One region of the Lysinibacillus sp. PWR01 genome, then DNA from elsewhere that is predicted to be linked to it. Evidence: a T-box and tRNA genes for the amino acid it is inferred to sense, from the RefSeq annotation. Region 1 holds a T-box; the other holds one or more tRNA genes.

The links. The T-box of region 1 lies ahead of argS (arginine--tRNA ligase). A T-box ahead of a tRNA ligase gene usually reads a tRNA of that ligase, here a tRNA-Arg.
Region 2: it has a tRNA-Arg gene. The T-box ahead of argS (arginine--tRNA ligase) is inferred to sense a tRNA for this amino acid. The anticodon was not compared.

What each region holds. Positions count from the first base shown of each region.
Region 1 is NZ_JBHERJ010000073.1:258,782-274,720, forward strand. Features, by position in the region: gene recQ (DNA helicase RecQ) at 1-1,455, opposite strand, end outside; gene ACEVFT_RS15995 (TcaA NTF2-like domain-containing protein) at 1,463-2,566, opposite strand; gene ACEVFT_RS16000 (MFS transporter) at 2,815-3,996, opposite strand; gene argS (arginine--tRNA ligase) at 4,127-5,800, opposite strand; T-box leader at 5,845-6,064, opposite strand; gene ACEVFT_RS16010 (ArsR/SmtB family transcription factor) at 6,178-6,477, shown strand; gene ACEVFT_RS16015 (MFS transporter) at 6,602-7,789, shown strand; gene ACEVFT_RS16020 (FAD-dependent oxidoreductase) at 7,808-9,694, opposite strand; gene ACEVFT_RS16025 (ABC-F family ATP-binding cassette domain-containing protein) at 10,290-11,894, shown strand; gene ACEVFT_RS16030 (metallophosphoesterase family protein) at 12,041-12,760, shown strand; gene ACEVFT_RS16035 (amidohydrolase family protein) at 12,823-13,569, opposite strand; gene fabF (beta-ketoacyl-ACP synthase II) at 13,760-14,995, opposite strand; gene ACEVFT_RS16045 (TetR/AcrR family transcriptional regulator) at 15,024-15,581, opposite strand; gene ACEVFT_RS16050 (DinB family protein) at 15,662-15,939, opposite strand, start outside.
Region 2 is NZ_JBHERJ010000075.1:11,874-27,812, forward strand. Features, by position in the region: gene ACEVFT_RS16675 (S9 family peptidase) at 1-2,214, opposite strand, end outside; gene ACEVFT_RS16680 (TPM domain-containing protein) at 2,363-3,112, opposite strand; gene ACEVFT_RS16685 (LemA family protein) at 3,112-3,693, opposite strand; gene ACEVFT_RS16690 (spore coat protein) at 3,827-4,441, shown strand; gene ACEVFT_RS16695 (amino acid ABC transporter ATP-binding protein) at 4,529-5,251, opposite strand; gene ACEVFT_RS16700 (amino acid ABC transporter permease) at 5,248-5,958, opposite strand; gene ACEVFT_RS16705 (basic amino acid ABC transporter substrate-binding protein) at 6,046-6,843, opposite strand; tRNA gene ACEVFT_RS16710 (tRNA-Arg) at 7,343-7,417, opposite strand; gene clpP (ATP-dependent Clp endopeptidase proteolytic subunit ClpP) at 7,723-8,313, shown strand; gene ACEVFT_RS16720 (HPr family phosphocarrier protein) at 8,368-8,625, opposite strand; gene whiA (DNA-binding protein WhiA) at 8,738-9,685, opposite strand; gene ACEVFT_RS16730 (gluconeogenesis factor YvcK family protein) at 9,751-10,746, opposite strand; gene rapZ (RNase adapter RapZ) at 10,751-11,644, opposite strand; gene ACEVFT_RS16740 (NUDIX hydrolase) at 11,654-12,121, opposite strand; gene trxB (thioredoxin-disulfide reductase) at 12,470-13,414, opposite strand; gene ACEVFT_RS16750 (tetratricopeptide repeat protein) at 13,577-15,100, opposite strand; gene hisIE (bifunctional phosphoribosyl-AMP cyclohydrolase/phosphoribosyl-ATP diphosphatase HisIE) at 15,191-15,808, opposite strand; gene hisF (imidazole glycerol phosphate synthase subunit HisF) at 15,805-15,939, opposite strand, start outside.

The DNA of each region.
Region 1 (15,939 bases):
AATTGTGGGGAATGTACCGTGCTTCACGGCCAGTAAGCCCTCAGCAATTAAAAATTCAATAAAGTTGGATACATCCTTTGAGGCATATTTTCCCTTTAAGATGCCGTAGGTCGATAATCGGGCAAAGCCAAATTCAGCTATCTTTTGATTTTTAGAGCCAATTAACACCTGTGCCACCATGGTCTTACCGAATTTTTGGCCCATGCGTACAACACAGGCTAGCACCTTTTGCGCATCCTCCGTCACATCTGTTACTGCTCGTCCATCATTGCAGTTATTACAACGTCCACAAGGCTCCTCCTCCTCTTCCCCAAAATACGATAAAATCGCATTTTGGAGGCAGCCCTCTGTATGGCAGTAATCCACCATTGTTTGAAGTTTGGCTAGCTCCTGGGTAATACGCGCTTCATCCTGTGTTTGTTCAATAAGAAAACGCTGTGTTTGGACGTCGCCTGAAGCATACAATAAAATACACGCACTTGGCAGACCATCTCGCCCAGCACGACCCGCTTCTTGGTAATAGCTCTCCATGTTACGAGGCATTTGATAATGCAACACAAAGCGCACATTACTTTTATCAATACCCATACCAAAAGCATTCGTTGCCACCATGATACGTGCCTCATCTTTTAAAAATCGCTCCTGCTCAGCCATTCGCAAGTCCTCTGATAGACCCGCATGATATTTTGCAACGGCTTCACCAGAGCGACTCAGCATATCATAAATCGCATCTACTGCTTTTCGAGTGGCAGCGTAAATGATGCCGACTTCCTGTTGATTTTTTTGTACATAATTTTTTATATAGCGTTCTTTATTTTCGCCAATTAACACCGAAAGCGCCAAATTCTCACGCGAAAAGCCTGTCATGACCGTTGCTCGCTCATCAATTGCTAACAATTGACGAATATCATCACAAACTGCTGGCGTCGCAGTGGCTGTTAGTGCTAAAACTGTGGGCTTTTGTGGCCATAGCGTAAAAAGCTTGTGGATGGAACGATAGCTTGGTCTAAAATCATGCCCCCATTGCGATATACAATGAGCCTCATCAATCGCTAGCAATGGCACAGATAAATACGACAATGCTTGAAGAAACGTAGTACTTTCTAGTCGCTCTGGTGCAATATAGAGGAGCTTTAAATACCCCGCACTCGCAAGTTGCATCGTTTCATCCACTTCCTGTGCTGTTAGCGTACTATTGATATAGGCTGCTGGAATGTTAGCCGTTCGTAAAGCCTCTACCTGATCTTGCATCAGTGAAATCAGAGGTGAAATGACGATGGTTAACCCTTCAAGCATTAACGCTGGAATTTGATAGCAAATGGACTTCCCTCCACCTGTTGGCATGACACAAAGGCTTGATTGCCCTTGTAATGTTTGTTCAATAATTTGTTCTTGACCTTGGCGAAAGGTTTCATAGCCAAAATGATGCTGTAGCATTTGTCTTGCTTGCTCCATGCAAAATTCACTCCTCATTTGTGAGACCAAGTAGCTTGTACTCGCCCTGTTCATTTTTTTCTAGCTCATACAGCATGTTGGAGTAGGCAAGTGCCTCCTGTCCAGCAGCATTCGTCAGCATATATTCCGTTTTGGCTTGCACGATGAGACGCTGTCCTTCTACGCGAATATCCTGAATGTCCGTGTCAGCGAAATGAATTTTGGCTTGTTTGGAAGCATAGTAGGCAACCATACTAGCCAAGGTTTCCTGTATCGCCTCTGTCCCGACAATGGGTTTCATGACACTTGCATCCTGAATTGTCACTGCACCCTTTAAATGCTTGTGAAACGTATCTAAAAATAGCTTAATTTCATCGGTATTATACGCAAATACATTTTCTCCATATTGTTCGATTGCTTGCTGTACAGCTTCTTTATCCCCTTGTTCGATATAGGGATATAAATTTTTCGATTGGGATAGTCGTACACTGGCTGTCATGCCCTCGTCAATCCATTCATCAATGGATGATTGAAATTCCTTTATAGGCAATATGTATGGTTGGGACTCTCCCTGCTGTTGTCGATTAACATAAAGACCGACAATGGCTCCATTTTCAGCCTCCATGACAGGGCTTCCTAGAGGTATCGATTGTTCTGCTTTTATAAAATAGGCCGCTACCTTATCTTGATATTTTTGAATCGTATAAGGTAAACCATTCACATAAACAGCTAGCTGATTGAGCTCACCTTCATAGAGATTAGGCACTTGCACATCCGCTTGATAGGATACTCGTAACATGGCCATATTATAGGCTGTTGACATGACATGAATAGTTGCTGCTACCAGCTTGTCCTCACCAAATTGAACAAGGGCAGTTGGTTTGGATGCCACCAGTGCGCCATTCGTTAAAATATACAGTTGATTATCCTGTTGCTTGATAATAATACCTGCACCAACACCATGCTCTCCAATTACTTTGACCTCTGGCACAATTTTTTCCTGTTGCTTCGTCACCGCTCCCTCTGTTTGCACCTCTGCCTTTTTATTTTGAAACCAACCTGTACCTATTTGACTGTCACAGCCTGCTACAAGTAAAGCTGTCGCTCCTAAAACGAGCATCTTTTTATACATACCTTCACCAAAACTTTCTATTCAACATTCTCTCTTCTCTATCATAATCAAGGCGTGAGGATGTTTCAAGTTTACATAATATTATTATGAAATTATCAATATTAGAAAAATGCAGCTACTTTGCTCAATTCATTTCTTTCTACCTATTAATATTGATGGAAGACGCAATTTGCTGTGAGGATGGAAGGATATCATACCCTCAAAATAATTTTCACTAAAAAAGACATGTGCAACGTCACACATGTCTCTTACGATGTTTTTTTTCTTAGCAGTCCAGTCGTTGCCAAAATGCCAAGCATTAATAGGAGAAAGATCAGATATGTCCATGTATGATTACCTGTTAAATCATAGCAAACGCCTATTAGGATGGGGATAATCGCACTTACCATAAAGCCACCTGCTAGCACCATGGATGACCAGCTCGTGGCCTCCTGATCATTTTTGGCTTCATCAAGAGGCAACAATAGACCGATTGGAAATAGTCCACTTAACATAATGCCAATTAATAAAATAGCCAGCCATAGGTAAATACCCGATGTGAGCCACAGTAGCATAAATCCAATCACACCAACAAAGCTTAACACTAGCAGCCAGGCCATGCGACTAGGCCATTTTTCCATGAGAAGTGGCACCGCCATATTCCCTATCATTTGTACAACGGACATTATGGTCAGCATGGCACTGGCTGCCTCTAATGACAGGCCTTTATCCTGTAGTAGCGGTGTGAGCCATGACATGATCGAGAAAAAGAGCGACGTTTGTAAACCAAAGTACAAGAGGATCACCCAAGCACGTCTAGATGTCCACGGATTACGGGCATGTTCTGTCGCAGTTACTTGTTGCAGCTGCTCGTTGTGCCCGGATGGAATCGCCCATAGCCAGATAACGAGCGCGACTACGGCGAGTATTGACCACATGCCGAGGGCGACTGTCCAGCTATTACCGAACCCCTGATAAAAAGTCACGGTTAAGGCTGCGCTTAAAGTAGCCCCTACGCCAATACCGAATGAATAAATACCGACAACTGTCGTGAAGCGTTCGGGAAACTTTTTCTTAATATAAGCATTTAAAATAGGACCAATCATCGCAATCGCTAAGCCTGCTGCGAAGCTTGTCACGATGAGCAAGAAATAGCTTGCTTGGAAAAAGCGTAGCCCATTGGCGACAACAAGGAGGGTCACTAAAAGGGTGATAGCTGATTTCGTGCCCATTTTTCGCTGTAGCGGGACAGCCAAAGGTGCAAACAAGCCCATACAAAAAACGGGGATGGATGTGAGAAAGCTGATGCTTGTAGTCGAGACATGTAACGATGTCATCAGCACATTAAAAAGCGGTCCTATTCCCGTTACGGCTGGTCTCATATTGAGTGCTACAAAAAATATACTAATGACCACTAAGGTGAGTGAAACGGTCCATTGTTTTTTAGCCATTTATTCGATCCTCTCTACTATTACGCAACATTCATTTATGAAAAACTTGCATCGATTCCTCTATCCTTTTACCATGTTTTCGATGGATGGTCAATGATTGGACCGTTTGCTTTTAAATGGCTAATGTTCATTACATATTTTCAGGGGATTCAATACCCAATAAGGCTAAAGACTCTTTTAAGACAATGGCCACACTATGACAAAGTGCGAGACGTGATGCTTGTTGTTCATCATCTGCTAATATTTTGTGCTGTGCATAATATTTATTCAATAAACGTGCCAGTAGTAAGGCATATTTCGCTATTTGGGACGGATCAGCCTGCTCAAAAGCCATAGCTACCGCTTTTGGAAACTGCTCCAGTAATAAGATAATCGGCCAAGCCTGCTCACCTAATGGTGTGAATATCATGTCTTGAGAAGGTGCATTTGCTTTGTCTAAAATGGAGCAAATACGCGCATACGTATACTGCACATATGGTCCTGTTTCCCCTTCAAAATTCATCATTTGCTCAATTGAAAATTCAATATCGTTTAGGCGGTGGTATTTTAAATCATTAAAAATTACTGCTCCAACGCCCACTTGCTGTGCTACTCGTTCTTTATTTGGAAGATGAGGATTTTTCTCCTCAATATTACGCTTCGCCGTCGCAATGGCCTCTGCTAGCACATCTGCTAATAACACCACTTTGCCTTTACGAGTCGACATTTTTTTACCATCCTTCAGCATCATGCCAAATGGGACATGCTGTAGATTCTTTGCCCAAGGATAGCCCATTTTTTCGATGACCTGAAAAAGCTGTTTAAAATGGAGGGACTGCTCATTGCCAACGACATAGAACATCTTTTTGGGCTGGTAGTGCTGTTGACGATACAGGGCGGCTGCTAAATCACGTGTTGCATAAAGTGTGGCCCCATCCGTTTTCGTTATTAAACATGGAGGCATCTCCCCCATCTCCACAACATACGCTCCGTCTGATTCCACGAGGAGCCCTTTATCTGTTAGCTCTGTCACAACAGGTGTCATTTTGTCATTGTAAAAGGCTTCACCTGTAAAGGCATCAAAATCAATTCCTAACAGCTCATATATTGTTTGAAACTCTACTAATGACACATCTCGGAACCATTGCCACAATGCCAGTGCCTCTGCATCACCGTCCTCCAATGCTTTAAAGGCGGCACGAGCCTGCTCATTCAGTGTTGGATCTTGCTCTGCCTCTTCATGAAACTTCACATAAATCTTTAATAGCTCCTCAATCGGTGACGCTGAAATGGCTTGTTTGTTTCCCCATAGTTGATAAGCAACAATCAGCTTACCAAACTGTGTACCCCAGTCCCCTAAATGATTGATACGAATGGCTTGATAGCCATTTTTCTCTGCAATATTTGCTAAGGCATTGCCGATGACCGTTGAACGTAAATGTCCCATCGAGAATGGCTTCGCAATGTTAGGAGATGAAAAATCCAAGACGACTGCTTCCATCTTTGTTGGCATAGTGCCATATTGTTGCTTGTCGCGCAGAATCTTGCTTAACACCTGCTGGGTCACCTTTTCTTGAGCTAGAAAAATATTGACATAGCCTCCAACAGCTTGCACACGCTGGATACTGTCATGGTTTAATTGACTTGCTATATCTGCTGCGATACTTTGTGGAGACTTTTTCCACATTTTTGCTAGGGTAAAGCATGGAAAGGCCACGTCCCCTAGCTCCAAGCTTTTTGGTTTTTCTAATAATGACAATATTTCCTCTCCTGTTATTTGTTGATTTAATGCGACTGCTATACTGTCCGCGATTTGTTTATTCATCTTGATTCTCCTCCTGTCCAAATAAAAAAGCCCTCGCCTCTAAAATTAGAGACGAGAGCATGATAATCCCGTGGTACCACTCTAGTTGCCATGTGACATGACCACTTTCCATTGTTAACGAGGTGACGCCCCGCTATTCTCTACTACTTGTTCGAGAATCTTCTCCAAAGTGCGCTTCATTCATGGTCCCTGCATTAGGCTCACACCATCCCTAACTCGCTTGCCAGTCATCCCATCAATTACTCTCTTTTTCATCGAATTTTTCTATGATTTTTACATATATTACCGGACTTCCTTATTGGCGTCAACCATTTTTACTGTAAAATGACGGTACTTAGCAATTGACATATCGAGATAATTCGATATATTATCTCGATATGGAACCAATTGAAATTTTCAAAGCGTTATCAAACGAGACGAGGCTAAACATCTTACAGTGGCTGAAGGAACCTGAGAAACATTTCCCAAAAGTGAGTATCGAAGGAGGCGTATGTGTTGGTGATATTCAAGAGAAAGCTAAAACTTCTCAATCAACCGTTTCTCACTACTTAAATATGATGCAAAAAGCTGGACTTCTCGAATCTTTTCGTCATGGTCAATGGACATATTATAAATTAAAAGAAGAAACGATTCATCAAATTGCTTCGTTTCTTGTCTCAGATACCCAAAATGATTAATTGGGTTTCTGTTTTAGTTATCATATCGATTATTCACGATAAATAGATACGCTATACTGATTAGGTTTCGCATAATATATCGATTATTCTCGATATATAAATATAAAAGGAGAGTCATTATTTGATGAAAGAAAATACACTTAGTCATAAACATAAAATTTTAGCCTTTACCTTAACATTATTAACTTTTGTCATGGGAACAAGTGAATTTGTCATTGTAGGATTATTAACAGAGGTTTCAACAGATTTAGGCATTACCATTGCCACTGCTGGTTCCTTGGTTTCTGGATTTGCGATTGCCTATGCCATTGGTACACCTATCTTAACCGGTTTTGTTAGTAGATTTGCAAAATATCCACTCATGTTACTGTTCATTGCTATCTTTATACTTGGAAATATCGTAAGTGCCTTAGCTAGTTCCTATGGTATTTTAATGACTTCTAGAGTTGTTACGGCTGTTGTCAGCGGTGTGCTAACAGCATTATCTATGTCTTTAGCAAATGATTGTATGCCAAAGGAAAAAAGATCCTCTATCATTGCCTTACTATTTGCTGGTTTTACGATTGCGAACGTTATGGGTGTACCGCTAGGAACGATGGTGGGTCAATGGAGTAATTGGCATATGACATTCTGGTTAACGGCTCTATTAGGAGGGATTGCCTTTGTCATCAGCCTCTTTGTGCTACCTCGGAATAGTAAAGGAACAAAAGGTTCGCTATCAGACCAATTAAGTTTATTTAAGCAACCTAAAATCATTCTAGCATTCTTCATTCCTGTTTTTACGATTGCTGGAACATACACAATCTATACTTTTATTACGCCAATTTTAGAAAACAAACTTGGGATTGATACGAAATATATCAGTATTGTTCTGTTAATCTATGGTTTTTTTTCGATCTTTAGTAATCTTTTAGCTGGCAAGATCGCTCAACATAACGGTCTTAGTAAATTGCGCTATACATTCATCTTTCAGGCCATTATCTTATTTACCCTCTATTTCACGATGTCCTCCACGTGGCTGGGTTTGATGAGTATTATGTTAATGGCTGTCATGCTTTATGCTGTGAATGCAACTGTTCAACTATACTTCATGGATCTAGCAGAAAGGTATTCCCCGTCTGCCAAAGACTTTGCATCCTCGTTAACCCCTGTAGCCGTTAATGTGGGCATTGCATTAGGTGCCGCAATTGGAGGGGTTGTTGTAGCCACCGGTAGTCTAGACAAACTATCATGGGCTGGTGGGATGTTAGCACTCATAGCTTCCGTGCTAACATATATAAGCTATCAATTGGATCAAAAGGATGGACAATAGAAAAAAAAGAAACATTCCTCAAGAAGAGGAGTGTTTCTTTTCTACATAATGAATAACATCAGCCATAATGGCATACATCTCTTTTAATTTTAGTTCCTTATTATCAGAGATTTTTTTGGCTACCTGCTCCGTGACCATTCCTTTTTCAACTAATGTATCCCAGCTAGTCGCATTGGATTCACCGATGAGGACATCAGCCAAATACTGAGCTAGCTCATCTCGTTCAATAGCTTCATCGCCTTGATTATAAACTTTATTGATGACAATTTCGAGCTGATCCTTCATTCCTGATGCACTTTCTCCACCAGCACGTAGCATACTCTCTTTTAACATTTTAGCAAACTTTATTTTTGTCGCCTTACTGTCTACTTTTAAGTCATTATCATAGCCACCCACTACAAGGCCATAATTAATGAGCGTTTGAATGGCTTCATCATACCATTCCTCTTGATATGGATAGTATACAGAAAATGAGTCGACATAGGCACCTTGTTTAGTCAATTGCTCTCGTAACGTAGCGATTAATTTTTTATCCTTGCTCATGTCTCTAAAGGTTACATCATGCTTCTGTGCAAGAGCAGCCGCAGTCCCAGCCGCTTCCCCTGTCACCATCCCTGTAGGAACAATGCGGGCACTACCAGCAGCGAGTGATGAATAACCTGCAGAGCGTCCAACTACCAGTAAGCCATCAATGTCCTTTGGTACTAACGATCGGAAAGGAATGGCATATTGCTTTGGTGCAGCAATCACATAGCCGTAATCATGAGGCGTTTGTGCTTGCACATCGACTGGATAAGAGGCAATCCCAATGCTATCCCACTGATCACTATTTTTCCAAAGGTCAGCCATTGGTAATTGATACTCTGCCCAAATATGTCTCGTTTCTCGTACATAGAGTTCTTCTGGATAGCTAACAATTTCAGCCTTTTCAAACCCAGGGAAGTTTGTTTGTAAATAGTTTAGAATATGTAGCGTTTCCTTCTTCCCTGCGACAATGGCCGCTTGTTTTGAAGGCTCGTTCAAGCCATCAATACCAAAAATCTGTAGGGCATTAATGAAATATTCATCATCTACACGTGCTAAATTCAACCCTCGTAACCTTGTGCCCTCTTGCAAAGGCTTGTATTCATCATGCAGCTTTGTAAAGCCCCACATAACGGTATGATTTAAATTGGCACCGCCAAATACATTGGATTTAGCTGCTTTTTTCACTTCATCCCAATCGACATTTTTTAAATGCAACATTAAGGTCACAGCCATGCGTTTATCCTTTATGCCAATATCTTCCCCACCTACAAAGAAAGGAACGCCCGACATGGCAGCAAAATCAGCATCCTGTGTGGCATCAATGAATGATTTTCCTGTCACAAAATATGTACCGTACTCATTTTTTAATTCCACAGACGTTAATTGTTGTTGTTTGACATTCGCTTTCACGACCTCGGTTTGCACGGATAAGGTTAAGTTAGGCTCTTCATCAATCAGCTTTTTAAAGGCAGCCTTAGCACCTACAATGCCAAAAGCATCTTTCCCTCTAACAAGCTCATGCCATTCCTTAAATATCCCCTCACTAATCGAGTTGTTATGGCCATCACGAGGAATGTCGAGGAAATTCAGCATACCATATGTAAATAATCCACCTAACTCTTGTCGTTTTTCGACCAGCAATGTTTTCGCACCATTTCGTGCAGCAGCCACCGCCGCAGCCACACCCTCTGGTTCACCACCGATGACGATGACATCATATTCTGCCTCTATATGTTCAATTGGTTCTGGCTTTTTATACTCATCCACTAATTTATTGTATGCCATAGAGTTTGTTATATCTTTAATAAAATAGTAGCTACCAAACCCAAGTAAAACTACTATTACACAAGTGGCTGTCCATAATAAGCCCTTACCCATAATATACCTCCAATTGTTAAAATTTCCATCGATGTGTTTATTTAATCATCATTCCCGCCTTAAGGGCTGAATGTCCTAGTTGAATGCAGGCATATCATTACCGCAAACGAATAATGCTTTTGCTTACAGTATTCTCTATGAAATTATCATCAAGATAAATGAATGAAATCATTTATGAGGATTGTGATGTTTTTATCCTAACTTTAGCAACATCAATCTAGTATGAATGAAAGAGCAACGAATAGCTGGCATTCAAAACGGGGATGGGCTTGTGGGCACCAGTGATGATTCACTTGACATAAAAAAACAGTCAGAATCATTTTAGACGATACCTTTGTGAAGAAGCAACTAAAATCCCCATGGTAAATGATGTAAAATTTCTATTCTTTTTCAAAAATAGTTAATCACACTACAATATAGACGCCTCACGCTCGCAGAAAGTTACACCAAATTTAATTTTTTATTGTATCTTTATTCAGTTTATGTTTAACAAAAAATGTGGAAAGAACGCCAAACCTTGATTTAATAATGTTTATAGACTATGGAACATATTTCATGCTATACTAGAGCCATTGTGAAAAAAGGAGGAACTTGCATGATTCAAGTTAGTAATGTAGGTCTTCGCTATGGCGATCGTAAACTATTTGAAGACGTAAATATAAAATTCACACCAGGCAATTGCTACGGTTTAATTGGGGCAAATGGTGCTGGTAAATCAACATTTTTAAAAATCCTTTCTGGTGAAATTGAAGCACAGGAAGGGAATGTATCGATGGGCAAGGACGAACGTTTATCCGTCCTGAAACAAAACCACTTCGAATACGATGAGCATACAGTGCTCGACACAGTCATTATGGGGAATAAACGCCTATATGACGTGAAAACAGAAAAAGATGCTATCTATGCAAAGGAAGACTTCTCAGATGAGGATGGCATGCGTGCTGCAGAGCTAGAAGGTGAATTTGCAGAGCTAAACGGTTGGGAAGCTGAATCAGAAGCGGCTACACTATTAAACGGTTTAGGTATCTCAGATGATCTTCATTACATGCTCATGGGTGATCTTGAAGGTTCTGACAAAGTCAAAGTATTACTTGCACAGGCACTGTTTGGTCAGCCTGATGTGCTATTACTCGATGAGCCTACCAACCACCTTGACTTAAAGGCGATTCAATGGCTGGAAGAGTTCCTCATTAACTTTGAGAATACAGTTATTGTTGTATCCCATGACCGTCACTTCTTAAACAAAGTATGTACACATATTGCGGATTTGGACTTCTCGAAAATCCAATTATATGTAGGGAACTATGATTTCTGGTATGAATCTTCTCAATTAGCGCAAAAAATGGCACAAGACCAAAATTCGAAAAAAGAAGAGAAAATTAAAGAATTACAAGCGTTTATCGCACGTTTCTCTGCGAATGCTTCTAAATCGAAGCAAGCAACATCTCGTAAAAAAATGCTGGATAAAATTGAGCTGGATGATATTAAGCCATCAAGCCGTAAATATCCATTCATCAACTTCCAAATCGGTCGTGAAATCGGTAATGATGTCCTAACAGTAGAAGGCCTAACGGCAAGTAATGAAGGTGAAACATTATTCAAGGACATTCGCTTCTCATTGAACAAAGAAGATAAAATTGTTTTACTTGGTAGCCCTATGGCGAAAACAGCACTTCTTGATATTTTAATGGAAGAAAAAGAAGCGGATGCTGGCACATTTAAATGGGGTGTAACGACATCTCAAAGCTACTTCGAAAACGATCATGACAAGTACTTCGAAGGTTCTGAGAAAACATTAGTGGAATGGCTACGTCAATATTCTCCAGATGATGAAACAGAAAGCTTCCTACGTGGTTTCCTAGGACGTATGTTATTCTCTGGTGAAGAAGTGAAAAAATCCCCTGCTGTTCTATCTGGGGGCGAAAAAGTACGTTGTATGCTATCCAAAATGATGCTTGCGACAGCAAACGTTATTTTATTAGATGAACCAACGAACCACCTTGACCTTGAATCTATTCAAGCATTGAACGAAGGCTTAATTCGTTTCAAAGGCGCGATGATTTTCACATCACATGACCATCAGTTCATTCAAACAATCGCTAACCGTGTCATCGAAATCCGTGAAGACGGCTCGATTTTAGATAAACAATTAACATATGATGAATTTTTAGAGTGGAAAGATAGCCAAGGCTTAAGCTAAGCTTTACAAAAATCCTCTACCCCATGTTGGTAGAGGGTTTTTTTATTTGCTAAATATGTATGTCTTTTTGCGTTTATCTGGTTTTTAAAGGATTAAAAGGATTTTTATAGAATAAAAGAGTATAGCATTGATGAGGGGGAAGCTTCGTGAAGAAAATTGCAATTATTTCAGATATTCATGGGAATAAAACGGCATTAGAGGCCGTGTTAACAGACATTCGCTTAAGAAAGATTGAAAGAATTTTTTGTTTAGGTGATCTAATCGGCAAAGGCCCTCAAGGATCTGCATGTATAGAGCTTATCCAACAGAACTGCGAACAAGTCGTTCGAGGCAATTGGGACGTATTTATTCAATCCCCTACTGACAATGATTATCTCCAATGGTTGAAAGATCGTTTAACAGCAAAAGACTATCAGTACCTCGGATCCCTACCCTTCCATATTGACCTTGAGTTAAATGGGCAGCTAATAAGATTTTTCCATGCATCTCCAAGAAGTGAATTTGAACGTATTTTACCGAGTCATCCACTTGAAAAGCGTTTATCTATGTTTGAAAATAATGAAGTAACCAATTCAATCCATTACAAGAAACGCCCTGATATTGTGTTCTATGGCGATATCCATACAACTTTTTTACATACATATAAACAAGGAATTCTTTGTAATGTGGGGAGTGTCGGTAATTCACTTGACCTAACTTCCGCTTCCTATGCGATCCTAGATGGAACCTATTCAAACAATGCCATCCAATTCATTAGAGTACCATATGACCGAGAGGCTGAGCTAATGAGCGCAAAAGACTTGGGTATGCCCCAATTAGAACAATATTATAATGAAATTATGTTTGCCAACTATCGAAATGCTTAGTGGCGTCTCCATTCAAAAATGAAGAATCCATTTTAATGCCAAAATGGATTCTTTTTTGGTATTCAACGCTGGAAATACCATTGTAGCGCATTCTTATAAAGAATTTTATCAGCAGCCTGTTGATCAAATAGCTGTTGAATTAATTCCATATCCCCATCATGAAAAGGTCGTTTGGCTCTTGTGGACGGCAGATCTGTTCCAAACATGAGCGCATCTGGATTGACGTTATAAATCGCTTGTAACGCATGCTTCACATCTAGCTCCACACGACCAAAGCCAGTCGCCTTGACACGTACCCCCTTGTCAACCAACTTTAATAAATGTGGCATCCCTTCTTCCGACAACCCTAAATGATCGATGGAGATGGCTGGTAAAGCTTCAATGGTGGCGGCTATCTCTGGTAATTCCTTCGCATCGATATAGAGCTCACTATGCCAGCCCACCAAATCATAAACCCTTCGTGCAAATGTATCTAGCTGCGATAAATCCTCTGAGCCACCTCGTTTACTATTAAAGCGTAATGCCCTTATCCCATTGTTATGTAAATGAACAATTTCATCATCCGTAACTGAATAAGGTAATTGCGTTACCCCACAAAATGCGGGACCGAGCTGTTTCAATGCTTTTAATAAATAGGCTTGGTCAAATCCTTGAAAAGACCCTGATACAATGGCACCCCCTGCTATCTGGAGATTCACTGTATCCTTTTGATAATCCTCTACTACATAGCTTGGTGGTGTATATCCTTGATTTTCAATAATCGGAAAATCAAAGTCAATAATATGAAAATGGGCATCAAAAATTCTCATCATTCATCCCCCTTTTTCCTTGAATTTACCATATCATAAACATAAGTAATAGTACGAATTTCTAGTTATTTATCATAAGAAAAACTTATTGATTTACGCTCCTCCTTCTCTTAGCAAGATGATCGAACAAACGTAAAAAATGGTATGAACATCCAATTTCATACCATCCTTTTATCAACAATCTACTGCTTTATTCCTCATACTTTTTAAAGGCTAGCACAGCATTATGACCACCAAAGCCAAATCCATTGGATAAAGCGAAGTGGATGGATTGATGAAGCGCCTCATTTGGAACATAATTTAAATCACACTCGGGATCTGGCGTTTCATAATTAATCGTTGGTGGAATGATGCCATCCATTATACTTTTCAATGTAATAATGGCTTCGATTCCACCAGCTGCTCCAAAGAGATGCCCTGTCATTGATTTTGTGGAGCTGACCTTTAAGTGATAGGCATGGTCACCAAAAACGCTTTTAATAGCCTTCGTTTCAGATTTATCTCCCTCTGGTGTGCTTGTGCCGTGTGCGTTGATATAATCGACAGCTGATCCATCGATTTCGCCCATTTTCAATGCGAGCTTCATGGCATTGGCAGCGCCCGTAAAATCAGGTGCTGTAATGTGATGAGCATCGGTTGTGACACCATAGCCAACAATCTCACCAAGTATCGTTGCGCCCCTTTGTTTAGCGTGTTCATATTCCTCTAGGAACACAATGCCAGACCCTTCAGACATGACAAAGCCATCTCGCTCGCTATCGAATGGTCGACTAGCCTTTGTTGGCGCATCGTTTCTTGTGGACATGGCTTTCATACGAGAAAATCCAGCAAAGCTAAGTGGATTGATGGGTGCCTCCGCTCCACCTGCTAAAATACCATCCGCATAGCCATGTCGAATCGCTAGGAATGCTTCTCCAATGGCCTGGTTTCCTGTCGCACAGGCCGAAACAGGTGAAAAGCTTGGCCCTTTAAAGCCCGTTTTAATCGCTAGAATCCCAGCAGCCATATTGCTAATCATCATCGGTACCATAAACGGTGACACCTTTCTTGGCCCATTATCGAGCATAGCCTGATGATTTTCTAAAATCGTCTCAATGCCCCCGATACCTGAGCCAATGTATACGCCTAAACGCTCCTTATCCACCTGCTCCATATTTAAATTAGCTTGCGTCAGGGCTTGTTGGGAAGCGGCAACAGCATATTGTACAAATAAATCATACTTACTGATTTCTTTTTTATCCATATACTGCGTTGCATCGAAATCCGTGATCGCCCCAGCAATTTGCGTATTAATGCCGCTAAATGCCTCCCCTTGAATGTTTCGAATCCCTGATTGTCCTGCTTTTATATTCTCCCATAAGGCTGATACTGAATTACCTAATGGGGAAACAACACCATATCCAGTAACTACGACTCTTCGTACCATGTACATCGCTCCTTTTTGTTTTCGTTTTTTATTTTAACAATTCCTGTAATTGCGCCAGCATTTTGAGAAAGAACGCTTCTCCTAAAACGCGTTTGTATTGTAATGCCCCTTTCGTACTTGAAATAAGGAATACAGCTAGTGCCTCCAAATCATCAGTGGCTTGGAGGGCGCCCTGTTGTTTAGCATCTTTCAGTAGCTCCACAAAAACATCGATTTCCATTTGGCTAAGCTGCTGAAGCTTTTCTTGCATCGGTTGCGGTAATTCTTGATAGTCTGCCTGTAAAGCTGAGATAGGACAAACACCATCTTGCTCAAGGAATTTTACTCGCTGCATAATAAAGGCAAAAGGCTTTTCCTCAGCTGGCATAGTGGACTCTTTAATCAGTGTATAAGCCCCCACTAACCCTTGTTGAATTCTTTCGCAAACAGCGATCCCTAAATCTCCCTTCTTCTCAAAATGATAATGAATACTTGCCTTCGTAACGCCAAGCTCCTTTGCTAAATGCTCATAACTAAATGATGTGAAACCTTTTTCCTGAATATTCTTCAATGTTAATTCTATAATTTGCATTTTTCTATTTGTCATGGCTTTATACTAACTTACTAGTAGGTAAGTGTCAATTTAAAAAAGGCAGCAGATAAACGATATATCTGCCGCTTGCATGGTTATTGCATTTCCTTTGTTGGTCCCATCACACCAGGTACTGGTAAGCCTGCTTGACGTAGCAGGACCGTCATTTGTCCACGATGATGTGTTTGATGGTCAATTAATACACGTAATAAAGCCCCTTTTGGCATGGGCGCCGTAAAGCCATTTACTACCTCTAGTAAATCGTCATTCGAAAGCTTAGCCACTTCCTCTTTGATACCGTTTGCAACGCTTTCATAGGCTGTCACGATCTCAGCTGCAGTCGCTGGTACAGGATCTTCTTGACGAATCATTG
Region 2 (15,939 bases), on a different contig from region 1:
TTCGTTAGCGAAGCCATGTCCTTCATTATCTTTTAGCATGTATTCTACATCCACACCTCTAGCACGTAAGGCTTCCACAATTTGATCGGATTCTGCTTTGTTCACACGTGGGTCATTTGCACCTTGAGCGACAAATAATGGTGTTTTGATTTTATCTGCATGGAAAACAGGTGAAACAGCTGTTAATAATTCTTTGTCCTTCTCTGGGTGACCTACGCGCTCATAAAACATGTTACGCATAGTTTCCCAGTAAGGTGGGATGGTATTTAATAATGTGAATATGTTAGATACCCCTACATAATCAACTGCTGCAGCATATAAATCAGGCGTATACGTAATACCAGCTAATGTTGCATAACCTCCAAATGATGCACCATAAATACCGATGCGATCAGGGTCTGCAATGCCTTGGTCAATTGCCCATTGGACACCATCTGTAATATCATCTTGAATTTTCAGACCCCATTGCTTATTTCCAGCTTGAAGGAACTCTTTACCATAGCCAGTTGATGAACGGAAATTCACCTGTAGCACTGCATAGCCACGATTAGCTAACAATTGTACTTCTGGATTGAAGCCCCACATATCACGTGCCCATGGCCCACCATGTGGATTGACAATAAGAGGGAGATCTTTCACTTCTTTATTTTTCGGTAAAGTTAAATAGCCATTAATTGTTAAACCATCTCGGCTCTTATAAGAAATTGGGTGCATTTCAGCAAGTTCATTCGGATTTAACCAAGGACTTAAAGTGGCCAATTCTGTTAATTCATCTGTTGTTGAGTCGTAGTAATAATATTTTCCATAGACAGTATCACTTGAAACACTCACAATAAATTTTGTCATTTCTTTATTGTAATCATTGATACCAAGCTCACTTTCATGCACATTCAGCTTGCTTTGAATTTTACGGAAAAGCTTTTCAAAGTTCTCGTCAAAGAATTGATAATGTGGTTTATCTGTTATATATGCACCATATAGCAATTTATCGTGTTCAGCACTATATAAGACACCTGAAACATCTACTTGATCATTAGACATAATGACTTCTTCATTACCTTTTAAGTCGTATTTCACCACTTCTACTTTGTCTCTACCTTTATTTGATGTAGCATAAATGTATTGATTGTCTTTAGAAAATGCTAGTGGCATTACTTCATCGCCAGCTTCCATTTCAATAAATGGCTTGAATTCATCCTTTTCCGAATCTCTATAAAGAATCGTTCCTTCCACACCATCTGAAGCTACGGCAATTCGCACATTGCCATTGCGATCTGCTAGCCAGCTCGTAATATTACCAGGATTTTTTGCAACATGAGTTGTTTCACCAGTCTTTACATTCAGTTTGTAGACATCAAAAACTGTTGCATCTTCCTTATTCATCATAATAAGTATTTCATCTTTAACACCTTGCAGACCACTTAATATGCCAACTGTGACGTTTGGATATGGTGTTAAATCTTTTTCCTCAGCGCTATTAAATGTCGTAGAATAAATATGGAAGTTTTCATCTCCACCTTTATCCTTTAAATATAGTAAATTATTATCTTTCCAGAAAAATCCTGCAACATCACGATCTTTTGAATTAGAAACACGAACGGGCTCACTATCATCATTCATCTTTTTCACGAAAACATTGGATCTGTTCTCCCAAGCAGAGGAAAAAGTAATGTAATTGCCATCAGGTGAAAGTTCATAACCAAAGTTCCCAGGATTCTTCATAAAGTCTTCAACTGAAATTTCCTTTACACCTTCATGATTGGAACCATTTTTTTCTTGTTTTGCATTGTTTAAAATTTTTACTGCATCTTGTTTTGATATTGCTTCACTACTTAATGATAGGCCATTAAATAAACCAATTTTATTGGCTTTCTCTAAATACTCAGCAAGTGAAGCCTCTTTTTCTTCTTTATTTAACGCTCTTACTAAAATTCGAGCCGCTTCATCATGTTTAATCGTCAAACTTAAATCTGTGAATTCCCCAGCCTTTACCCATTTATCAATAATTTGTTGACGCATTGAATCTGAGCCGTGCTGGAATGTTAAAGTTGTTACAGCTAAATTCAAAAATTCCTGCGCTGTCAAACGTTCTTCTTGTGCTATCACGGTGCTAGTTGTTTCGTTGGCCGCACGAACTTCTTGCATTGTTGCAGGTATAACTATAGAGGTTGTTAAAATAATTGCTAACGATGCGGATAAAAATCTTTTTTTCAAAAATGATTCCTCCCTATATCAGTTTACGTTATATCGATTGTCGATACATTTAAATTATAACAATTCTAGCATTATTGTCAATAATTGAGAGAATTTAATTGATTCATAATGAAAGCGAACTAAACAAATTAGTTCGCCACTACCCCTATTAAAATTTCCGGCTTGCTCCTCCGCCGGCGGAAGATCCTCCACCAAAGCCGCCAAAGCCACCTCTACTTGAACGTCCTCCACCAAAGCTACCTGGATAGCCTCCATAGCCTCCACTGCGAGGACCTCCGCCACCTTTCGAAAAGAACGAATAAATAATAATGACAACGATAATGATTAAGATAATTAACCAAGTGGGCATGTCTTCCCCTTCGGTTGTATGTGCTGGTAATTCACCGCTCCAATTATACTCTTGGGCAACAGCTCGAAAAACTTCAGTATAGGTCGCTTGGAAAGCTTGATCTAAATTACCCGTACTTGCCGAAGGATAAAAGGCATTATCTAAAATGCGTCCTAATTTACCATCTGGTAATGCTCCTTCTAAGCCCTGGCCCACAGCGATTACAACGTCGTTATTCCCTTCCCCTTGACCAAAAGTAGCTAAAATCAAGACACCGTTATTTTTCTCCTTATCACCTATGCCCCATGACCGAATCAATTTTGTTGCATACATCTTTGGCTCTTGTCCATGAAGACTATCAACTGTGACTACCATGATTTCAGCACCCGTACCTTGATCCAATTGCTCTGAATAATGATTTAACTCTTCTTTGACATTCGCTGAAATTACATTGGCAAAGTCATGTATATACGTATTTTTCATGGGTGACGGCATAGCTGCTTTCGTTATATCCGAGAAAAAAAGAAGCACCGAACAAACGATGATCATCTGTACAATGCAACGTTTCATTAATGTGTACCTGATTGACTAAAGTTGATAGATGGTGCTTTGTCAGCTCCTGTTGCGGCTTTAAAGTATTCTTTTTGTTCGAAGCCAAACATCCCTGCCATCAAATTACCAGGAAAACGTTTAACATGTTTATTGAATTGCTGCACCTCATTATTGTAATCCTCACGTGCTACCGCTAGGCGATTTTCAGTACCTGCTAGCTCATCCATTAACTGACGGAAGTTTGCATCTGCTTTTAAGTTTGGATAATTTTCCACAACGACTAGTAAACGACTAAGAGCGCCCGTTAATGCATCATTGGCGACAGCTTGCTCCTCTGGTGAGCTTGCACTCCCCATTTGTGCACGTGCCTCCGTAATACTCGTTATCACCTCTTGCTCATGATTGGCATAGCCTTTCACAGATTCCACCAGATTGGGAATCAAATCATAGCGACGTTGGAGCTGATTTTCAACTTGTGCCCATTTAGAATCAACATTTTCCTCGGCTGTCACCAGGCTATTATATTTAGGTATGAATAATAAGGCGATTACAACAAGAATAATGACAATTATTCCAATTGGTCCAAGCAACTTTTTCAATTTTAAGCCTCCTTGACTTGCTTTTCCTTCTATCATTAGTCTACATTTTTACCTTTACATTTATACCGTATGAAATTGAATTGACTCGACATACTAAATACTGCAACAAAAAATTATTGAGGAGGCGTTTTTTTTGTCACAATCGTTTTACAACGAATCATCCAATCAAACAAATTTCAACCAACAGCATAGCCTAAATCATGGTGGCCATGAAATGATGGACATGCATGAAACAATTGGCGAAATTATTGCAGGTATGAACCAAGCCATTATTTTGCGTCCCCATGTAAAAGACCCTGAATTACTCAACATTTTGGATCGTCAATATAATTTCACTCTAGGTATGTATAATACAATCGTAGAGTCCTTTAAAACAGGGCACGATCCATCTGTTCCAACAGGACGTTACCAAATGGAAACAGGAAATGACTTCAAATATGGCTTAAATCCTGGTCAACCGAAAAAGCCAATGCAAAATGCTAATGAAATAAATGATGAAGCCATTTCTGGATTCTTACTTGGTGCTCAAAAAGGCGCAGCAAAATGTATGACAACCGCTGCGTTGGAGACAACAAACCCTGTTGTTCGTCGCGTTGTTGCAGATAGTATTCCTAACTGCATTGAAATGGGATACGAATTATCCATTTATCAAAATAAACACGGCTATTATCAGGTGCCTCAGTACTCCCAACAGGATATGCAAACGATGCTAAATGCATACGACACAACATCTAATCCCCTTCATTAAATAAGAACAGTCCATGGTGAATACTCATCATGGACTACTTTTTTTAGCACAAAAAAGCGAACGAGCATGTCGTTCGCTTTTTCAGCTTTATAATACTTTTCCTAAAAACGCCTTTGTTCGATCGCTTTGTGGATTGCCGAATAGTTCCTCTGGAGAACCTTCTTCTACGATATAGCCTCCATCCATAAAGACTACTCGATCGCCTACTTCACGAGCAAAGCCCATTTCATGCGTCACAACCACCATTGTCATCCCTTCAGCCGCTAGATTTTTCATAACATCTAGCACCTCTTTTACCATTTCAGGGTCAAGTGCTGAAGTTGGCTCGTCAAATAAAATAGCTTTTGGCTTCATAGCTAAGGCACGAGCAATTGCCACACGCTGCTGTTGACCACCCGATAGCTGCTCAGGATAATTATAGGCCTTGCTATCGAGTCCAACTTTTTTTAATAGCTCATGTCCTAGTTCTTCTGCGTTTGCACGACTCATTTTACGAATTTGCATAGGTGCCATCGTGACATTATCGATAACAGTCATATGCGGGAATAAGTTAAATTGTTGAAACACCATGCCCACTTCTGCACGTATTTCATTGATATTCGTTTTAGGATCATTAATCTTTACATTTTCAATATAAATAGCACCATCTGTTACTTCTTCTAACATATTAATGCATCGTAGAAATGTACTTTTTCCTGATCCAGATGGCCCAATGACACAGACAACTTGTTTTTCTTGAATTTCATAATCGATTCCTTTTAATACTTCAAGCTTGCCAAAGTACTTGTGTAGGTTTTCAATTTTTATCATCTTGCTTCCCGCCCTTCTACCTTAGCTTTACGAGGGACATAACTATTGCTAAATCGTTTCTCGATAAATGCTACAACTTTTGTTACACCATATGTTAAAACTAAATACAATAATGCTGCAACGATATACGGTTCCCAGAAGCGGAAGCTTGCACCAGCTACTACCTTACTAGCATATAAAATATCTGGTGCGGCAATAACTGTTACGAGTGATGAATCTTTTAATAATGCGATGAATTCATTCCCTAATGGTGGGATCATACGTCTAAATGCTTGAGGTAAAATGACCTTACGCATCGCTTGATTATGTGTTAACCCAAGAGAGCGTGCAGCCTCCATTTGCCCTTTTGCAATACTTTGAATCCCTGCACGGAAAATTTCTGCATTGTAAGCAGCACAGTTTAAAATAAGCGCTGTAATCCCCGATACCATATAACCTAAAGAATGACCAAAAATTGTTGGAATAACTGCTAAGTGAATTAACAAGATTTGTACAAGCATCGGTGTTCCACGGAATAAATCAATATATAGTTTAGATGGCCAATAAATCCATTTTTTACTCGATAATTTTCCAAGACCTAAAAATAGCCCTAATAGAATACCGCCAAAATAACCACTAAGTGTCAAAATAAGTGTTACGCCAATACCTCGTATAAACATATCTCGGTAGTTCCAGACAATGTCCCAGCGTAAGTCAAAGATGTCCATCCGAAAACCCCATTCCCCTTTAAATTACGAATAATAAATGAGCCGCTAGCAAAATTACTATGTTAGTAGCATCATGTCATTCATTTGTTACTCAAAATCAGTGCCCGTAATTTCTTTTAATTTACCGTTTTCTTTAATCTTTTTAAGACCTTCATTTAATTTATCTAACAATTCTTTATTCCCTTTTTGAACCATGAAGCCATAGTATTCTTTGTCGAATGCGTCATCTTCAATTACTTTTAGTTTTTGATCTGGATGAGCTTTCATATATTCATAAACTACCGCATTATCTCCGATAGCTGCATCAACATTACCATTTAGCATCTCTTGAATCGCAATTGGCTGACTTTCAAATGCCATAATATTTGTACTTGCTTCCCCTTGTAGCTTTTTCGCCGCCATATGACCAGTAGCATTAATTTGTACTGATACTTTTTTATCTTTTAATTCATCAAGAGATTTGATTTTTGAATCTTCTTTCACAACAATTAATAATTGAGACTCATAGTATGGTTCTGTGAAATCAAATGATTCTTTACGCTCTTCAGTAATTGTGATTCCTGAAGCTCCGATATTTGTTTCACCATTTTTAATTGTTTGGAAAACTGGTTCCCACCCGATATTATTCCACTCAACTTCAAAGTCCATTTCATCTGCAATAGCTTGTAAAATATCGACATCAATCCCTACAATTTTCCCTGAATCGTCAACAGATTCAAATGGTGCAAAAGTGGCCTCAGTACCAACTTTGTATACTTTCTTGCCATCTCCGCCGTCTTCTGAAGGTGTACTACCAGAAGAAGCATCATCTTTTGTACCACATCCTGCAAGTGCTAATGTTAATGCTGCGATAATCATCAGTAACATCCAACCTGTTTTTTTCATTGTATTTCCCCCTAGTTCGATAATTTTCCAAAATACGTATTATTTTTCGCAATTCGGAAATGTTAGACTATTAGGTCAATTATATTAACAATATAGTATTTAGACAACAACTTTTCGCATAAAACTAAATATTTTTTCATATAAATTTATAATTAATTCATATAATTTGAAAAAACATGTATAAATCACAAGAAATTAAACCTAAAACTAATATATATACAATGAGAACCATGCCAAATTTCGATAAATTTAGGCAAAAAAAAAGAATCCCCTCAGATAGGATTCTTTTTTTTCGACTATTGCTAGTCTCACGTACAGTATGTTCACTAAAAAATAATTTGGAGTTATTGCTTTTTTGAAGGTTTGAAAGGAATAAATAGGGGAATAATGCCAACTAGGACAGTATTCACGTTATTCTTCCTCTCGATCTCCAGTAAGCAGGCTGCTAAACTACTTATTAGGAGATGAGCTATTACAGTATATCAATTCATCAGTAAAATGGCGCCCTCGGAGGGAATCGAACCCCCAGTGCAAGAACCGGAATCTTACGTGTTATCCATTACACCACGAGGGCAAAAGACACAAAAAAAAAGTACTCACTCTAGGCTTACGAAAAGCATGATGTAGATAACCCTCATTTGAAGCATACCTGCAAAATAGTGTCCTGTACTTTAAACTTATAACCTTAATTATTATACAAGCCCATCCTATATAATTCAACCATAGAATGCAAAAACAATTTATTTTTTTTAATTTCACTTTAGCAGGGTTAATATTTGACCTTCCCTGACTATAATGTGTATGATAAGGATACAGCTGAAATACAAAGGAAATTTTCAGTAAAGGTATTCGAATTTAGCTTTTTAAGGAGGATTTAACATGAATTTAATTCCTACAGTTATTGAACAAACAAGTCGTGGTGAGCGTGCATATGACATTTATTCACGTCTACTTAAAGACCGTATTATCCTTTTAGGAAGTGCCATTGATGACAATGTTGCTAACTCCATTGTCGCTCAGCTTCTTTTCCTACAAGCAGAAGATCCAGATAAAGATATCTCACTTTACATTAACTCACCTGGCGGATCCATTACGGCTGGTATGGCTATTTATGACACAATGCAAATTATTAAACCACAGGTACAAACAATTTGTATTGGGATGGCTGCATCAATGGGTGCTTTCCTACTTGCAGCTGGTGAACCTGGTAAACGTTTTGCTCTACCAAATGCTGAAGTAATGATTCACCAACCACTAGGTGGTGCACAAGGTCAAGCGACAGAAATTGAAATTGCTGCTAAACGTATTTTATTCTTACGTGAAAAACTAAATGGCATTTTATCTGAACGCACAGGTCAACCACTTGAAGTCATTGCAAGAGACACAGATCGTGATAACTTCATGACTGCTGAACGTGCAAAAGAATATGGCTTAATTGACCACATTATGCATCGTAGCGATAATAAATAAAAAATAAAAGGCATCACAGATTTGCTCTGTGATGCCTTTTGTGTTCAATGAATGTTAATCTTCATTTTCAATAATTGTTGCCAATGCTGTAACCGCTTGCTCAGCATCGTTACCTTCACTACTTAAAGTAACTTCCGTACCTTTAGCAACAGCTAAGCTCATGACACCCATAATGGATTTGGCATTTACTTTTTTCTCATCTTTTTCTAGAAAGATATCAGCACTAAAACGATTTGCTTCCTGCACAAATAGTGCTGCTTGTCTAGCTTGTAGTCCTAATTTTAATTTAACCTGGACTCTTCTCTCAATCATTCTCAAAACTCCCCTTCACTACCGTTCATCTATTAGTTTTATCTTACCTCACTTACTAGCAAAAGAACAATAAGCGATTAGCATGACATTCATACCTGAAAAGTATGATAACTTAACCACCTATTTTTTCACCGCGCCTTAATGCATCAGCAATCTCATCAATTTTTCTCAATCGATGGTTGACACCTGATTTACTAACCGTTCCACTAGATACCATTTCACCAAGCTCTTTTAATGTCACATCTTGGTATTCTACACGGAGACGTGCTATTTCACGAAGCTTCTCTGGTAGTTGATCAAGACCAATTGAATTTTCAATAAATCGAATATTCTCTACCTGCCGTAATGCTGCACCAATGGTTTTATTTAGGTTGGCTGTTTCACAGTTTACAATACGGTTGACACTATTGCGCATGTCTCGCAATATGCGAACATCTTCAAATTTCATCATAGCCTGATGTGCACCAACAATATTAAGGAAATCCGAAATTTTTTCTGCTTCCTTTAAGTAAGTCACAAAACCTTTTTTACGTTCGATTGTTTTGGCATTGAGTTCAAATTCATTCATCAAATCCATTAATGCTTCACCATGCTCTTTATATAAAGAATACACCTCTAAATGATAAGCTGATGTTTCTGGATTATTGACAGAACCTCCTGCTAAAAATGCACCTCTTAAATAAGCTCTTTTTTGGCCACTCTTTTGAATGAGCTTTCTTGAGATCGTATGGTTAAATTGAAAGTCGTCTGAGATGATTTCTAAATCAATTAACAGCTCACGCGCACCTTCTCTTACACGGCATATATACACATTATTTTTTTTCAGTCGCATTTTCTTACGAACCAGTAATTCCACATTGTACGGATACAATTTTTTCATAATCGTATATAGTCTTCTGGCAATTGCAGCGTTTTCGGTTTGCACGTCTAAGCTTAGTTGTTTATTTGCAAAGGATAATGAACCATTCATACGAATTAGGGCAGAAACTTCTGCTTTCATACAATGATTGTCCGCTTCTATTTGTGTTAACTCTTTTTTTGTTTCAGAAGCAAAAGACATATCACGCCCCCCTTTCAATCCTGATTTCTATGTATATGTTCATCTTACCATATACAATAAAGCCATTATGTTTCTATTATTGGTCCTCTTACTTTTTGATGGTAAATATCAGCATAATCTACCAGCCATTCTGCAACATTCGCAGCATTATGCCGAACCGTGCCATCTGGACGAATTGTAGCAATGTCTCGTTTAATAACTTCTAATCCCATGCTTTCAAGCTTTGCTACGTCAAATGTCACTGGTTCCGCTCTTTCTTCTTTATACAGTTCTTTTACAGGGTTAGGGAGTTCTTCATCATTTACTAAAATGGAATCGATAAAGTCATGGCCAACATGCTTATGTATAGCTGTTACATGATCGCCTGCTGTATAAGAAATGGTTTCACCCTTTTGTGTCATTAAATTACAAACATATATTTTTCTTCCTTTAGCCTTAACAACTGCTTCTCCTATCTCCTTAACAAGCAAATTCGGAATAATGCTTGTATACAAGCTTCCTGGTCCTATTAAAATATAGTCGGCACGAAGTATAGCACGAATAGCTTCTGGTAACGGTTGCACATTTTCAGGTACTAAAAAAACGCGATTAATGCGTTTTGTCGCTGTCGGGATTTTTGATTCGCCCTCAATAATTGAACCGTCCTCAAGCACAGCATGTAAGGCGATTTTTTTATTAGCAGCTGGTATTACTCGACCATGAACTTTTAAAACCTTTCCCATCTCACTAATAGCATGACTGAAATCTCCAGTAATGTCAGTGAGTGCCGTAAGCATTAAATTCCCTAAGGAATGACCTCGTAAATCTTCAGATGCTGAAAAACGATATTGAAACATTTGCTCTACAAGGGGCTCAATATCTGATAATGCTGCAATTACATTGCGTACATCCCCAGGTGGTGGAATATCATAATCATCACGTAAACGCCCTGAAGAACCGCCATCATCTGCTACTGTCACAATAGCAGTAATATCAAATGGGTGGTGCTTCAGCCCGCGAAGTAACGTGGAGAGCCCTGTGCCACCACCAATTACCACAAGCTTTGTTTGCTTTTTCCCCATTCACTCATTCCTTTCTACGATTAATATCACGATGCGTAATAACCGTATTTTCCTTGCCCGCAAAATATGCCCCAAAAAATTCTGCTAATGTCACGGAGCGATGCTGGCCCCCAGTACAACCAAAAGCAATAACAAGCTGTGATTTGCCCTCTTGTCGATAGAGAGGAATCATAAAGTCTAATAAATCCGTTAGTTTTTGTATGAGGATTTGCGTGTCTTCCAAAGCTAAAACATAAGAAGATACCTCTGTTTGAAGACCCGTTTTTGGACGTAGCTCCTCCACATAATATGGGTTTTTAAGAAAACGAACATCAAACACTAAGTCCGCATCAATCGGCATACCATGTTTAAAGCCAAAGGACATAATGTTAACGGTAAAAATAGTATCTGCCTCACTCGCAAATTCTTTGACAATTTTTTCACGCAATTGCTTTGGTTTCATATTAGATGTGTTATAAACAAAATTAGCACGGCCCTTTACTTCAGATAAAAGTACTCGTTCCTGTTTAATTCCATCTAGAGGTAAACCGTTCACTGCTAATGGATGGGCACGTCTTGTTTCTTTATAACGTCTGACTAATGTGGCATCATCTGCATCTAAAAATAAAATACGAGCAACAATATCGCCTTCTTTTAGTATATGGTCCAATGCGCCAATTAGAGCATCAAAAAAGTCGCCTCCGCGCATATCCATTACTGCCGCAATTCGGGTACTGTTTTTACCAGAATCTCTCAGTAAAGTTAAAAAAGTTGTAAGTAACGCAGGTGGTAAATTATCAATACAGTAATACCCTAAATCCTCAAAGCTTTGAATAGCTACAGTTTTCCCAGCCCCAGACATTCCTGTAATAATAACCAATTCATGTGTACTTTGTTGGCCTTCAACCACCACTGTCATGCAACTCCTTTATTGTTCTTTTGAAATTTGTATTTTCTGATGAAGTAATTCAAAATTCGTTGTATAGTCAAACGTGCCATACTGAATGCCTGATTGCGAAACAGCAAATTGTAAATTAGTTCGATCTCCTTCAGCCATTGGCAAATGTGCTAAATCCTCTACTGGGTGCCATGCAAGCTTGCCTTCTCTTGTTTCTTCGAATGGTATACCTTCTACATCCTTTGCAACAAATGTATAGAGCATCCATTCATCCACTACATCATTGTTTTCTTTAATGACCATCGTATAAACACCCTTTAAATGAACATGTAAAGGTGTAACATTTGTCTCTTCTTGAAACTCACGTAAAGCAGCCTCAAAGATTGACTCGCCGCTCTCCATTTTCCCTCCTGGCGCTACATACCAGCCTCGTCTTGGTTTCTGAAGTAATAATACTTTACCGTCTTTTACGGCAATTAAATTTGCAATTCTTTGCATAGGCACACCTCTAATCACTTTTGCATTCTACTCTTCATTATAACAAGACCTTGTAAGATTTGTCCTCATTTACAACTCTTGTACGCAGACAATTAACAATTTAGTTTTATTCAAAGATAACCATTTTATCTTGGGCGAAATTTACGTTTTTCCTGATAGGATTATTTGATTTTTTACACATAAAAAAGTAGGTTGCTTCCACCTAATGGAGGCGGAAACAACCTACTAAACAAAATAAAAGGGGGATTGCTAATTACATTTTTAATGATACACCTTTTATATGTCATACAAGTTACAGCAATATTAAAACCACATTAAAATTGTATTTTTTACCTTAAAATAGCCATGTTAGGCATTAATTTTCTCTAATAACTCTTCTACATAATGTTGAACAGCTTGCGCGGCAATACTACCGTCACCAGTTGCTGTTACAATTTGACGAAGTGATTTTTCACGAACATCTCCAGCTGCAAAGATACCTGGGATTTTTGTTTCCATCGTGTCGTTTGTCAAAATATAGCCAGCATCATTTAAGATGCCTAATGACTCAAATGGTTTAGTTAAAGGTAACATACCAATATAGACAAAGACGCCATCTGTTGCAAATTCAGATTCCGTACCATCGACAGTTGATTGTAGCGTTACACTGCCAACTTTACCATTTGCTTCATTGATTTCTTTTACAGTTGCATTCCAAATGAAATCAATTTTTTCATTGGCAAAGGCACGATCCTGTAGAATTTTTTGTGCACGTAATTTATCGCGACGGTGGACAATTGTCACTTTATCAGCAAAGCGAGTTAAATAGACACCCTCTTCAACAGCCGAATCTCCGCCACCTACGACAACTAGATTTTTTTGTTTAAAGAATGCACCGTCACATACTGCACAGTAGCTGACACCACGGCCACCAAGTTCTTTTTCACCAGGCACGCCCATTTTTTTATACTCAGCACCAGTTGTAATAATAATGGCACGTGTTTTATATTCTTTTGCACCTGATTTAATTGTTTTATATTCTTCTCCATCGATGATTTCCGTTACATCACCATAGGCATATTCAGCACCAAATTTTTTAGCATGCTCAAACATTTTTGTAGAAAGCTCTGGTCCTAAAATTGTCTCAAAACCTGGGTAGTTTTCTACTTCTTCTGTGTTTGCCATTTGTCCACCAGGGATACCACGTTCAATCATTAATGTTGACAAATTCGCACGAGATGTATAGACAGCAGCAGTCATCCCGGCAGGACCTGCACCAATAATTACTACATCATAAATTTTTTCTTCCGACATAAATACTTCCCCCTAAACAGAATACTTTTTATCTTCATTCAACCAATAAGTGTAACGTCATCTATAGAAGAAGATCAATGACGCTAAGGAAAAATTGGTGATAGCGTTAGTATGTTCATCGTATGTGAAAGTATAAAGTTATTCAACTATGTTGCTCACACATTAATTATGACTGTTTGGCAAAAACGTTAAGATTTCGTCAATATACTTCGTTAAAGTAGATACCGATACTCCATATTGCTGTGCAATTTCCTTTTTTGTCACTTTGAGCATTTGTGAAGATCTGAATAAATAATCATTTGCTCCTGCAATTGCTGTTGGATTTGTAAAACGATAATTTTCTACTAAAGCTTGTTCACATAGCACAAACCACATTTGAAACATCGGGACAATTAATGATGATAGCTTTCCATATTGTTCTAATAAAATTTCTGAGACCTGTACTGCCCGTAAAAAGCTTGCTTCTACTTTGTTTTTCTTATCAAATTCATGTCCAAGTGCATAAGCAAAAAACAATTTCTCAAAAGAGCCTAATTGTTCAATATCAATCCATTTCGGATGGGCGATAATTTCTTGCTTATGCGCTGTACCTTTCAGTAAAAACAAACCAAAAATGCGCTCACTTGTATACGTGCTCTCTAATTTTTCAACAATAAAATCACGGTCGTGCTCCAACGCATCAAGTCCAAATTCATTTTCTTGTTGGCGCCAAGGTTCGAAGCCCTCTTTGTCTGGGTCTAGCTCTAGAAGCTGATCCCACGCACTTTTCGAAATTTCCTCATGACCTGAGAAATAGGCAGCATGTGACAACCAAAAGTAAAATCCTGCATCTCCTAAATAGCCTCTCTTTTGCATACTGCGCAACCATTTATAGGCTAATTCATACTGTCCGATTAAGGCTAATGTCGCACCAAGTTTATAACGATGCTCCCATGTATAGGGTTGAATTTTAACAAGGACATTTAACAGTTCTTGTAAATCCTCTTCATTTTTTTCATAATACGCAATCACCGTTAAATTGCATAATGCGTGTAGATTGCCCTTATTTTCACGTAGCACTGTATGCAAGAGCGCCTTAGCTTGCTCTTCTTCTCCAACATAAAAATAAGCGAGTGCTAGATTATTATAGGCTGACCAAAATGCTGGTCGATCTTCAATTAAATCTTCTAAAATAGTAATAGCTTCTGGAAAATCTCCCTTTTCCATACAACGACGAGCTTGTTCCTGACGATATAAATCCTCACCAGATCCTTCAAGCTCTTCAAAATCATCTTGCTCAAAAGCGACAAACTCTAATATTTCTGCTGCTTCATCAGCATAAGCACCCTCAGGTTCTAGCTTTAAATATTCTTCTGCAAAGCGTTTAGCATCATGCATGATGCCCACACATCCTGATACTTCTGCCATATAAAATATGATTTCTGGATTATCTGGATCAAGTTGATAGGCACGACGAAGCAGATCATACGCTTCCTCAAAACGTTGACCTTCTAACTCTACTATGGCTAACTGCAAGATAATCATTGGATCGTCGGGACTTAAATCTACCGCACGCTGTAAATATTTATAGGCTTTATTCATTTGTCCACTGTTCATTGCTTGAATTGATTTCTTATAATAATAGTCGCCTGTTGGAATGAACGACACTATATTCGATTGAGTCTCATTTTGACGTTTCTTTTCCAATATATTTCCTCCGAAACAAGAAATAAGGAACGTATTTTACGTTCCTTTACACAGTAATCCCTATTATACCACACAATCAATAATATGCTGTTATTTCTCCTCGTGACGTTTTTCCAACACATGTAGAACATCATAAATGCTTACTTTTTGTTCTTGTAATAGTACTAGGAGATGATAAATTAAATCAGCTGCCTCCCATTTTACTTCCTCTGCATCTCGGTTTTTAGCACCAATGACTACCTCTGTTGCTTCTTCTCCAACCTTTTTACAGATTTTATCGATGCCCTTATCAAATAAATATGTAGTGTAAGCTCCTTCTGGCATTTCTTGCTCTCGCTTTTCAATGACACGAGCAAGTTTAGAAACGATGTCCACAGAGCCGACCTTCTCTTTTTGCTGTATAACCTCAGTGAAGCAAGAAATTGTACCATTATGACATGCTGGCCCCGTCGGTAGAACCTCCACTACTAACGCATCTTGATCACAATCTGCTTTGATTGACACTACTTTTTGTGTATGACCACTTGTTGCGCCCTTATGCCAAAGCTCTTGACGGGAACGAGAATAAAACCAAGTTTCTCCTGATTCAATTGTTTTAGCTAATGACTCTTTATTCATATAAGCTACTGTTAATACCTCTTTTGTATTGGCATCTTGTACTACAGCTGTAACAAGACCTCTCTCATCAAATTGAATGTTCTCTATCATCTTACTGTCACTCCTTTTTCACGTAAGTATTCTTTTACTTGCGCTACACTTGTTTCTTTGTAATGGAAGATGGAGGCTGCTAGTGCAGCATCTGCATCTACCTCATGTGCTAATACTTCGTAAAAATGTTC